Regions from separate parts of the Staphylococcus delphini genome, predicted to be linked through region 2. Evidence: a T-box and tRNA genes for the amino acid it is inferred to sense, from the RefSeq annotation. Region 2 holds a T-box; the other holds one or more tRNA genes.

Region 1 (6,113 bases), 360 kb from region 2:
ATCAAAAAAGTGAGCGATGAGTTAACAAATGAATTAGGACGTTCACCGTCAATCAGTGAAATTGCAGAACGTCTTGAAGTTTCGGATGAAGATGTGTTAGAAGCAATGGAAATGGGGCAAAGTTATAACGCTTTAAGTGTCGACCATTCGATTGAAGCGGATAAAGATGGTTCTACAGTGACATTGTTGGATATTATGGGCCAACAAGATGACAATTATGAGTTGACTGAGAAGCGAATGATATTAGAACGAATACTTCCTATTTTAACAGATCGTGAAAGAGAAATTATTCAATGTACATTTATTGACGGATTGAGTCAAAAAGAAACGGGAGAACGTATCGGATTAAGTCAGATGCATGTCTCACGATTACAAAGAACAGCCATAAAGAAATTGCAAGAAGCTGCGAGAAAATAGTAGTGTGATTAAAGGATTGGGATGTGGGGTTCCGGTCCTTTTTTGTGTTTTTGGCAACTTGAATTTTGCAATCTGTGGCGTTGATTTAAACATAGAGAGGACATCCTAAGCCCATTATCAGTGAGGTAGAGCGGATATTGAGCTTTCCAGGTATGATCAACGTCATATTAGCATGGTTGATACGGGTTATGATCCACATGCACTTACGTTCTCACTGACATCCTTTTAGGGATACATGTTAAAATATAGAAGAAAAGATTGAGAAAGCGGTGAATATTTTTGGCAAATCATTTTGTACAAGCAATACATAACCAATATCAGTATCCAGTTAAACATATTGAAGCGGTACTGAAATTATTAGAAGAAAAAAATACTGTGCCTTTTATTGCTCGTTACCGTAAAGAAGTGACGGGCGGTTTAGATGAAGTCGAAATCAAACAAATTGCTGATGAATATCACTATATGGAACAGTTGCAAAAGCGAAAAGATGAAGTGATACATAGCATTGAACAACAAGGATTACTGACGGATGAGCTTCGACGTGACATTCAACAGCAAACGAAATTGCAACGTGTGGAAGATTTGTATCGTCCTTATAAGCAAAAGAAAAAGACGCGTGCAACAGAGGCGAAACGTAAAGGCCTCGAACCTCTAGCAGAATGGATTTATAGACAAAAGTTAGACGCTGACTTAGGGGAGAAAGCACAGGCGTTTTTAACTGATGAAGTAACCTCAGTGGACGAAGCGATTCAAGGTGCGCAGGATATCATTGCTGAAAAAATTGCAGATCATCCGCAATATCGCAGACAAATTTTAAAGTTGACGCAAAAAGAAGGGTTCATGACAGCACAGAAAAAGAAAAACGCTGATGACGAAAAAGCCGTGTTTGAAATGTATTATGATTATCAAGAACCTCTCCGTCAAGTTGCGAATCATCGTATTTTAGCGATGAACCGTGGTGAAAATGAAAAAATACTGCAAGTCAAAATTGAAATGGACAAAGCGACTTTGGCACAAAATATTAAAAAACGAGAAGTCAAAGGTCATAACGAATTATCAATAATTGTAGGAGAAGCGATTGATGACGCGATGAAACGTTTAATCTTCCCTTCCATTGAACGTGAAATCAGAACAGATCTAACAGAGCGCGCAGAAGCACAAGCGATTACATTATTTAGTGAAAACTTGAAAAATCTGTTGTTACAACCGCCATTAAAAGGGAAGCAAATTTTAGGCGTCGATCCAGCGTTTCGTACTGGATGTAAACTCGCAGTCATTAATCCGTATGGGACATTTATAGAAAAATCAGTGATGTACCCACATCCACCTGTATCTAAAGTGGCTGAAGGTGAAAAAATCTTCTTAAAAATGGTGAAAGATTTCGACATTAATTTAATTGCAATAGGAAATGGGACAGCGAGTCGTGAAACGGAACAGTTTGTAGCACGTATGATTCAAGAACATGAACTTGATGTACAGTATATTATTGTGAATGAGGCAGGGGCGTCCGTGTATTCTGCGTCTGAGATTGCGCGTACTGAATTTCCTGATTTTCAAGTGGAAGAGCGGAGTGCCGTATCGATTGGAAGACGTGTACAAGATCCTTTAAGTGAACTCGTTAAAATTGATCCTAAGTCGATAGGTGTTGGACAATATCAACATGACGTGAACCAAAAGGAGTTAGATGCTGCACTTGACTTTGTAGTCGAAACTGCCGTTAACCAAGTCGGTGTGGATGTCAATACAGCTTCGAGTACATTACTGCAGCATGTGTCAGGTTTATCACGACAAATTGCAGATAACATTGTGTTGTATCGTGAAGAAAACGGTGCCATTACCCATCATCGTCAACTGAATAAAGTGAAACGATTAGGTGCAAAAACGTTTGAACAAAGTATCGGGTTTTTACGTATTGTGAATGGTCAAGAACCGTTAGACAATACAGCAATTCATCCAGAAAGTTATGATGCGACTTATCAATTATTAGAAAGTTTAGAGCTCAAAATTACAGATATTGGCACACCCGTTTTAGCCAAAGCATTATCAACATTGGATATAGCAAGTTATGCAACGCAGCTAAACATTGGTGTTCCTACGTTAGAAGACATCGTGAAGTCATTAATTACACCAAACCGAGATCCTCGTGATGATTATGAAACACCTGAATTAAAGTCAGATGTATTGTCCATAGAGGATTTATCGAAAGGTATGAAATTGAATGGAACAGTACGCAATGTAGTTGATTTTGGTGCTTTTGTAGATATCGGTATTAAGCAAGACGGTTTGGTACACATTTCAAAACTCTCTAAAAAGTTTGTCAAACACCCGATGGACATTGTCAGTGTTGGTGACATTGTAGAAGTGTGGATTGAGAATATTGATGAAAATAAAGGGAAAGTTGCTCTGACAATGATTGATCCAAATGAATAATGAATCTTTGCAGCAACTTACTGAACAACTTGCAATAGAGCATTTTGGAATCCCTTTTAGACATCGTATTTACTTTAATCGACGTTTACGTACAACGGGTGGACGTTATATGCTAATTTCACATGATATTGAAATTAATCCTAAGCAATACGAACATTTTGGTGAGCAAGCACTTGTTGATATTATTAAACATGAATTGTGTCACTACTTTTTGCATCTGAGTGGGAGAGGGCATCAACATAAAGATAGAGATTTTAAAGTATTAGCCGAAAAAGTAGGTGCACCCAGATTTTGTCAACCGACCGAAAGCTATGCATCAAGAGCGAACTATGAATATGAATGTCAATCGTGTCATAGTAGTTATGTTCGCATTAGAAAAGTAAATGTTGTTAAAATGCGGTGTGGTCGATGTGGCGGTCGTTTGAAATTGAAAAGGTATTTATAAGTTGTTGAGGCACTATATGCTGACTGAAGAAGGTGAGCGATAGTGCCTTTTTTAACTTAATTCTATTTTTGTAATATGTGTTGTATGAGGAGTAAAAGTTAGAAAAATAGGGGGATATGTATTGACATTGTTTGTGAGACTGATTATAATAACAAAGTCGTCAAAAAAAGTTGCAAGCAGTTCAAAATGATGTTTGACAATGATGACGAAATGTTGTATTCTAAAATACGTCGCAAAAAGTGATTGTTAAAGACAGATTACAAACATTAAAAAAATATTAAAAAAGTGTTGACACTACTAACACGATATAATATAATAAATATCGTTCTAAAAAACGAAAACGTCTTTCCAAGCGGTCGTGGCGGAATGGCAGACGCGCTAGGTTGAGGGCCTAGTGGGAGAAATCCCGTGGAGGTTCAAGTCCTCTCGGCCGCATCAACCATTACTTAAATTAAAATTAAATATGCGGGTGTAGTTTAATGGCAAAACCTCAGCCTTCCAAGCTGATGTTGTGAGTTCGATTCTCATCACCCGCTCCATAAATTAAATTGAAATGAACATTGAAAACTGAATGACAATATGTCAACGTTAATTCCAATAATTTGAGTACTTCAAAAGTACTTTCAAGAGTGATTGACTTAAACAATCAACGAGCTATATCAAGCTTACTTCTTTTATGGAGAGTTTGATCCTGGCTCAGGATGAACGCTGGCGGCGTGCCTAATACATGCAAGTCGAGCGAACAGATAAGGAGCTTGCTCCTTTGACGTTAGCGGCGGACGGGTGAGTAACACGTGGGTAACCTACCTATAAGACTGGAATAACTCCGGGAAACCGGGGCTAATGCCGGATAACATGTTGAACCGCATGGTTCTACAGTGAAAGACGGTCTTGCTGTCACTTATAGATGGACCCGCGCCGTATTAGCTAGTTGGTGGGGTAACGGCCTACCAAGGCGACGATACGTAGCCGACCTGAGAGGGTGATCGGCCACACTGGAACTGAGACACGGTCCAGACTCCTACGGGAGGCAGCAGTAGGGAATCTTCCGCAATGGGCGAAAGCCTGACGGAGCAACGCCGCGTGAGTGATGAAGGTCTTCGGATCGTAAAGCTCTGTTGTTAGGGAAGAACAAATGTGTAAGTAACTGTGCACATCTTGACGGTACCTAACCAGAAAGCCACGGCTAACTACGTGCCAGCAGCCGCGGTAATACGTAGGTGGCAAGCGTTATCCGGAATTATTGGGCGTAAAGCGCGCGTAGGCGGTTTTTTAAGTCTGATGTGAAAGCCCACGGCTCAACCGTGGAGGGTCATTGGAAACTGGAAAACTTGAGTGCAGAAGAGGAAAGTGGAATTCCATGTGTAGCGGTGAAATGCGCAGAGATATGGAGGAACACCAGTGGCGAAGGCGGCTTTCTGGTCTGCAACTGACGCTGATGTGCGAAAGCGTGGGGATCAAACAGGATTAGATACCCTGGTAGTCCACGCCGTAAACGATGAGTGCTAAGTGTTAGGGGGTTTCCGCCCCTTAGTGCTGCAGCTAACGCATTAAGCACTCCGCCTGGGGAGTACGGTCGCAAGACTGAAACTCAAAGGAATTGACGGGGACCCGCACAAGCGGTGGAGCATGTGGTTTAATTCGAAGCAACGCGAAGAACCTTACCAAATCTTGACATCCTTTGACAACTCTAGAGATAGAGCTTTCCTCTTCGGAGGACAAAGTGACAGGTGGTGCATGGTTGTCGTCAGCTCGTGTCGTGAGATGTTGGGTTAAGTCCCGCAACGAGCGCAACCCTTGAACTTAGTTGCCATCATTAAGTTGGGCACTCTAAGTTGACTGCCGGTGACAAACCGGAGGAAGGTGGGGATGACGTCAAATCATCATGCCCCTTATGATTTGGGCTACACACGTGCTACAATGGACAATACAAAGGGCAGCGAAACCGCGAGGTCAAGCAAATCCCATAAAGTTGTTCTCAGTTCGGATTGTAGTCTGCAACTCGACTACATGAAGCTGGAATCGCTAGTAATCGTAGATCAGCATGCTACGGTGAATACGTTCCCGGGTCTTGTACACACCGCCCGTCACACCACGAGAGTTTGTAACACCCGAAGCCGGTGGAGTAACCATTTTGGAGCTAGCCGTCGAAGGTGGGACAAATGATTGGGGTGAAGTCGTAACAAGGTAGCCGTATCGGAAGGTGCGGCTGGATCACCTCCTTTCTAAGGATAATATACGGAATATCACCATTAGGTGATAAGCGGATTAACGTGACATATTGTATTCAGTTTTGAATGCTCATTCATTTGAGGATTCAGAATGATTTGTACATTGAAAACTAGATAAGTAAGTATAGATTTTACCAAGCAAAACCGAGTGACAAGCGTTTAAAAGCTTGAAACAAAAAATTATCGCTAGTCGTCAAATGACGACTCACATAATTAATAACTGGTGATTTTGGACAAGATTGTATTTCGGTAGACAGACATGATGTTTTGAAAACGTTTGTCAGTCTATGAATCGCAAGCATGAGCGAAGGCGCTTACTACGCGTAAGTAACTGAGTGAATGTGAAGTGATGAAGCCGAATGCGAACGTTTGCCAAAATATTATTGTGATAGGTGACGTATTTATGGATTGACCAAACGTTAATGAAAGCGTTTGTCAGTCAACGCATTTCTTGATGCGCGCAGTGAAGTTTACTTTCTGTAAATGAACAAGCGAAGAAAGAAATAAGGCAGAATGCGAACGCTTATCATAACGTTTAGATTAAGTTATTAAGGGCGCACGGTGGATGCCTTGGCACTAGAAGCCGATGA
Region 2 (6,113 bases):
TGATAGTTTGTGTTGGTGCTTGTTCCCCCACACCCCACAGATTGCAAGACCGTGCAAGACTCCCGAGGGGAAAGTTAAAAGCAAAATCAAATCATTGAATTATGAGAGTGGCTACTGTTTAACGCAGTAGCTGTCTGACTTCTCAATGCTTTTGCTGTTGAGAAGTCTAGTCAGCCTTGCGGGGGCAGTACAACGAAATCTTTGTTGCACATGAGATTTCTGTACTGCTCCCAAAATCCAATTCGGCCTCCATCAAGTGTATGCTTTAATCCAGCCGAATTTAGTTGAAGGGTCAGCCCTAGGACAGCGCAGCACAGGTCAGCAATCTTAAACAGCTATAAACTCATCAATTTAGCTCCACTCTCTCCCTTCTCCTCCCTCAAAAAAAGATATGATGTGGTGAGCGTGTTGGAAATTGGGATAAAAACACTTTTTATTCTGTTACATTTTGCTTTAAAAACTACAAAGATTGCAAGACCGTGCAAGACTCCTGAGGGATCAGCTGGCCCGGAAAATCCAATTCGGCCTCCATCAAGTGTATGCTTTAATCCAGCCGAATTTAGTTGAAGGGTCAGCCCCTAGGAAAGCGCAGCACAGGTCAGCAACCTACAAAACACACCAAATGCAACTAAAATGTTCAACAACCTACAAATACACTCAAATGTAACCGAAATGTTCAACAACCTACAAACACACTCAAATGTAACCGAAATGTTCAACAACCTACAAACACACCCAAATGTAACCGAAATGTTCACCAAACAACAAAACAAAAAACACTGTTATCATCGTATGGTCTCCCACACAACAATAACAGTGCATCATCAAATCTTAAATACGCTTAAACTCTAACCCTTCATCGCCCCAAGCACGCATACCACCTTCAACATTCACCGCATCAATCCCATGATCATTCAAAAACGCAACCACTTTCGCACTTCTCACACCGCCAGCACACACAATGTAGTACGTCGTGTCCTTTTTGAAATCATCCACATGATCCGGAATCTCATTCATCGGAATATGTTCTGCGTCAGGAATCATCCCCATTGCTACTTCTTCATCTTCGCGTACATCGACAATATGGACTGGTTCTGAACTTAAAATAATCTCTTTTAATTCATTTGTACTAATCTCTTTCATTATCCTCTACGCTCCCTTATTCATCTTTATTTCGCGACAATATTCACCAATTTTTGTGGAACTGCAATGACTTTCTTAACATCTTTACCCTCAATGGCAGCTTTAATGTTGTCATTGGCTAACGCTGTCGCTTCCATATCCGCTTTACTCATATCTTTTGGAATTTCGATTTTAGCACGGACTTTACCATTCACTTGAACGACGATTTCAACCACATCTTCTTCTAATAACGATGGATCGAAACTTGGCCATGGTTGATAAGTAATCGTTGTATCATGTCCTAAAATAGACCATAATTCCTCGCCGATATGTGGGGCGATAGGTGCTAACATTTTCACAAATCCTTCTGCATAGGCTTTAGAAATGGTGTCAGCTTTATAACATTCATTAATAAAGACCATCAATTGACTAATCGCCGTATTGAAGCTTAATGATTCGAAGTCTTCAGTGACCTTTTTAACTGTTTGATGGTAAACCGTTTGCAATGCTGCTGTGTCACCTTCAACCACTTTATCCGTAAGTTGACCGTCTTCAGTGACAAACAAACGCCATACACGATCTAAGAAGCGACGTGAACCATCTAAACCATTTTCACTCCATGCAATTGAAGCTTCTAATGGTCCCATAAACATTTCATATAAACGTAAAGTGTCTGCACCGTGTGAACGAACGATATCGTCTGGATTCACCACATTACCTTTTGATTTACTCATTTTTTCGTTACCTTCACCTAAAATCATACCTTGGTTGAATAATTTTTGGAAAGGCTCAGATGTAGGCACAACACCTAAATCATAAAGCACTTTATGCCAGAAACGTGCATATAATAAGTGCAATACAGCATGTTCAACACCGCCGATATAAAGGTCGACTGGCAACCAATGTTTAAGCTTTTCGGGGTCAGCTAACATTTGATCATTTTTAGGATCGATATAACGCAAGTAATACCAACAGCTACCCGCCCATTGTGGCATTGTATTCGTTTCACGGCGACCTTTCATACCTGTTTCAGGATCAACAACATTCACAAAATCATCAATATTCGCAAGTGGTGATTCACCTGTACCTGAAGGCTTGATTTCATCTGTTTTAGGCAGTAATAATGGTAATTCGTTTTCCGGTACCGTTGTCATTGAGCCATCTTCCCAATGAATAATCGGAATCGGTTCACCCCAGTAACGTTGACGACTAAATAACCAGTCACGGAGTTTATAATTCACTTTCTTTTCTCCAAGACCTTTTGCTTCTAGTAGTTCAATCGCTTTTGCAATCGCCGCTTCATTGTTTAGACCGTCTAATTCACCAGACTGAACATGTGCACCGTCACCTATGTAATAAGGTGTGTCTGCATCGTTTTCAATGACTGTCACAATTGGTAAATCAAATGTTGTCGCAAATTCATAGTCTCTTTCATCATGTGCTGGAACGGCCATCACAGCCCCTGTCCCATATGAGGCTAACACATAATCAGCAATCCAAATAGGTACTTGCTCACCTGTAAATGGATGAATCGCATAAGCCCCGGTGAAGACACCTGTTTTTTCTTTTGCCAGATCTGTTCGTTCTAAGTCAGATTTTTTCGCTGCTTCGTCTTGATAATGTTTCACTTTTTCATATTGTTGCGATGTCGTAATTCGGTTCACTAAAGCATGTTCAGGACTTAACACTAAAAATGTTGCGCCGTAAATCGTATCTGGACGTGTGGTAAATACTTCAATCGGTGTATCGATATTTTCGACTTTAAAGTTCACTTTCGCCCCTTCAGAACGACCAATCCAGTTACGTTGCATGTCTTTAATCGATTCGGGCCAATCAAGTGTATCTAAGTCTTCAAGTAAACGATCTGCATATTCTGTAATTTTCAATACCCATTGTTTCATCGGGCGTCGAACCACTGGGTAGCCCCCACGTTCTGATACACCATCGACCACTTCTTCATTAGATAGGACAGTACCTAACGCTTCACACCAGTTCACTGGAATTTCATCAATATAAGCTAACCCTTTTTTATAAAGTTGAATAAAAATCCATTGTGTCCATTTATAATATTCAGGGTCTGTCGTACTCACTTCACGATCCCAGTCATAACTAAAACCGAGCTCTTGAATTTGACGTTTAAATGTTTGAATGTTACGTTTTGTAAATTCCGCCGGGTCATTTCCAGTATCAAGGGCATACTGTTCAGCAGGTAAGCCAAACGCATCCCAACCCATTGGATGTAACACATTGTAACCTTGCATACGCTTATAACGTGACAAAATGTCTGTTGCTGTATAACCTTCTGGATGCCCCACATGTAACCCTGCACCTGATGGATAAGGGAACATATCTAACGCATAAAATTTCTTCTGCCCGATATTATCTTCTGTTTTAAACGTCTTGTTTTCTAACCAATACGTTTGCCACTTTTTTTCGACTTCTTGATGATTGTAACTCACAATTAAATCCTCCTCATTCATAAAAAGACACCTCAAACTATTCATATATGCTAAGGGACGACTTTTGCCGCGGTACCACCCTCATTCACTCCTAGAAGTGCACTTCATTTCAAATAGTAAGAGATGTCATTTATTTTTCATTATTTATCGGCAAGTTCACTTAAAGTTTTTCGTTAGTTCGCACCACCACTAACTCTCTGTGGAAACCCTTTTAAGTTACTACTCCAGTACAGCACGACCACATGCTTAATTCGTAATCAACTACTATATTATGCAATTTAGTACAAAGATGCAAGTGTCATTTACTGTGATTAACGATATAACGTTTTCGGATCCACTTTTCTATCATAAATCGAAAGGAATACCATAGCGATGACGAGTAAACCTATCATTGATAAAAACATGATTTGCATATTAAAAACATCGACGAGTATCCCACCCACTAATGGACCAAAAGCTTTCCCCACTGTTGATGCGGAATTCACAATGCCTTGATAGACCCCTTCCCTACCTTTAGGCGCTAAATTATTAGCAATCGTCGGTACAGCAGGCCAAACGAACATTTCTGCAAATGTCATAATGACCATCCCAACAACGAAGATTGAAAATGATGTCGCAAAACTTGTCACGAAAAATGACAGTATAAATACAACTAATCCAAAGTAAAGTTGCTTTTTCAGTTGCCCTTTAATAAGGTGAATAATCGGTAATATTAAAGGTTGCCCGACTAAAATGAGCACCCCGTTCACTGTCCATAACAAACTATATTGACTCATAGAAATACCGATACTTTGCGTAAATGAAGCAATAGTTGTTTGCCATTGAACATAAGCAATCCAACATAGCGCAAACATCACACATAATAAAATGAGTGCTGTGAAATGTTTCTTGTTTTGAATGTGCGCCACATTTTCCAACGTTTCTTGATGTTTAACCGTCGCTTGATAGTTCATGTTAAATTGAAATAATGCGATAAAGAAGAAAATGACGTACATTGCCAAGTTCGCCATAAAAATGTAATTAAAGCTCAGTTCAGCGACAAAACCGCCTAGCGCTGCACCTAATGCCACACCAATATTTTGTGCTAAGTAAATCGCATTAAACGTTTGTCTTCCCCCTTGCGGCCATAATGCTCCAGCCATCGCATAAATCGCAGGGATAATCATCCCACCGCCAAAACCAAGCATAATGAGCCAAATCGCATACCAAGGCCAACCGTGGAAGAAATTTAATAAAATGGTAGCGCACAAACTCACAATCGTGCCTAACATAATTGTCCGATAGCCTCCAAGTTTATCGAACAATGTCCCACCAAGTAAATTTCCTACAATCATCCCAAATGAATTGACCATCAGTACCAGTCCAGCAGTACTTAATGATTTGCCGAGTTCCTCATTCATATAAATCGTATTCAACGGCCATAAAAAACTCGCACCTGTGATATTAATCGCCATCCCAATGACGAGCCACCATATTTCTTTAGGCATATTCACTGATGTTTCACTCCTTTTCTCTCTAGCACACACTATAACACGTTATGATGAAAATATGTTAAAATCTTCAAATACTGTTTAAGAAAAATGACGAATACGATATGATAAAAACAGTTTAAACATAGAAAGTTGAAAGGAAGATTGTGATGGGCACTTATTTCCCATATGCTTTTGAAAAGAAACGATATCACACTTTAAACTATCATCTAAAAAATAAATTTGGTCAAAAAATATTCAAAGTAGCTTTAGATGGTGGTTTTGATTGCCCTAATAGAGACAGTACGGTTGCGCACGGCGGTTGCACATTTTGTTCAGCAGCAGGGAGTGGTGACTTTGCAGGTAATCGTGCTGATGCGATTGAAGTACAATTTAAAGAGATTAAAAATAAAATGCACGAGAAATGGCATGAAGGTCAATACATTGCATATTTCCAAGCCTTTACCAATACACATGCGCCCGTTGCTGTATTACGAGAAAAATTTGAAGCTGCATTAAAAGAACCGGGTGTGGTTGGATTATCTATCGGGACTCGTCCAGATTGTTTACCAGATGACGTCGTGGACTACCTCGCCGAATTAAATGAACGTACGTATTTATGGGTGGAGTTAGGTTTACAGACCATTCATCAAGAAACATCTGACTTAATCAACCGCGCACATGATATGGATTGCTATTATGAAGGTGTCTCAAAATTACGTCGTCACAACATTAATGTATGTTCACATATTATTAATGGTTTACCTGGTGAAGACTATGACATGATGATGGAGACTGCAAAAGCGGTTGCTCAAATGGATGTCCAAGGCATTAAAATTCATTTATTACATCTATTAAAAGGTACACCCATGATGAAGCAATATGATAAAGGTTTGCTCCAATTTATGACAAAAAAACAGTACATCCAACTCGTTTGTGATCAACTCGAACAATTACCACCAGAAATGATCGTCCACCGTATTACCGGTGATGGCCCTATCGATTTAATGGTCGGTCCTATGTGGAGTGTCAATAAACGGGAAGTATTAAATGAAATTGACGC

Evidence for each region. A T-box is a leader RNA that pairs with one kind of tRNA and senses whether it is charged. The one in region 2 lies ahead of leuS (leucine--tRNA ligase), so its partner is inferred to be a tRNA-Leu.
Region 1: it encodes a tRNA-Leu, which carries the amino acid that the T-box ahead of leuS (leucine--tRNA ligase) is inferred to sense. The anticodon was not compared.

What each region holds. Positions count from the first base shown of each region.
Region 1 is NZ_LR134263.1:882,027-888,139, forward strand. Features, by position in the region: gene sigB (RNA polymerase sigma factor SigB) at 1-417, shown strand, start outside; gene EL101_RS03990 (Tex family protein) at 697-2,847, shown strand; gene EL101_RS03995 (SprT family protein) at 2,840-3,292, shown strand; tRNA gene EL101_RS04000 (tRNA-Leu) at 3,645-3,727, shown strand; tRNA gene EL101_RS04005 (tRNA-Gly) at 3,758-3,831, shown strand; rRNA gene EL101_RS04010 (16S ribosomal RNA) at 3,966-5,517, shown strand; rRNA gene EL101_RS04015 (23S ribosomal RNA) at 6,062-6,113, shown strand, end outside.
Region 2 is NZ_LR134263.1:1,241,514-1,247,626, reverse strand. Features, by position in the region: gene EL101_RS05960 (rhodanese-like domain-containing protein) at 832-1,143, opposite strand; gene leuS (leucine--tRNA ligase) at 1,170-3,584, opposite strand; T-box leader at 3,632-3,823, opposite strand; gene EL101_RS05950 (MDR family MFS transporter) at 3,893-5,074, opposite strand; gene mnmL (tRNA modification radical SAM protein MnmL/YtqA) at 5,221-6,113, shown strand, end outside.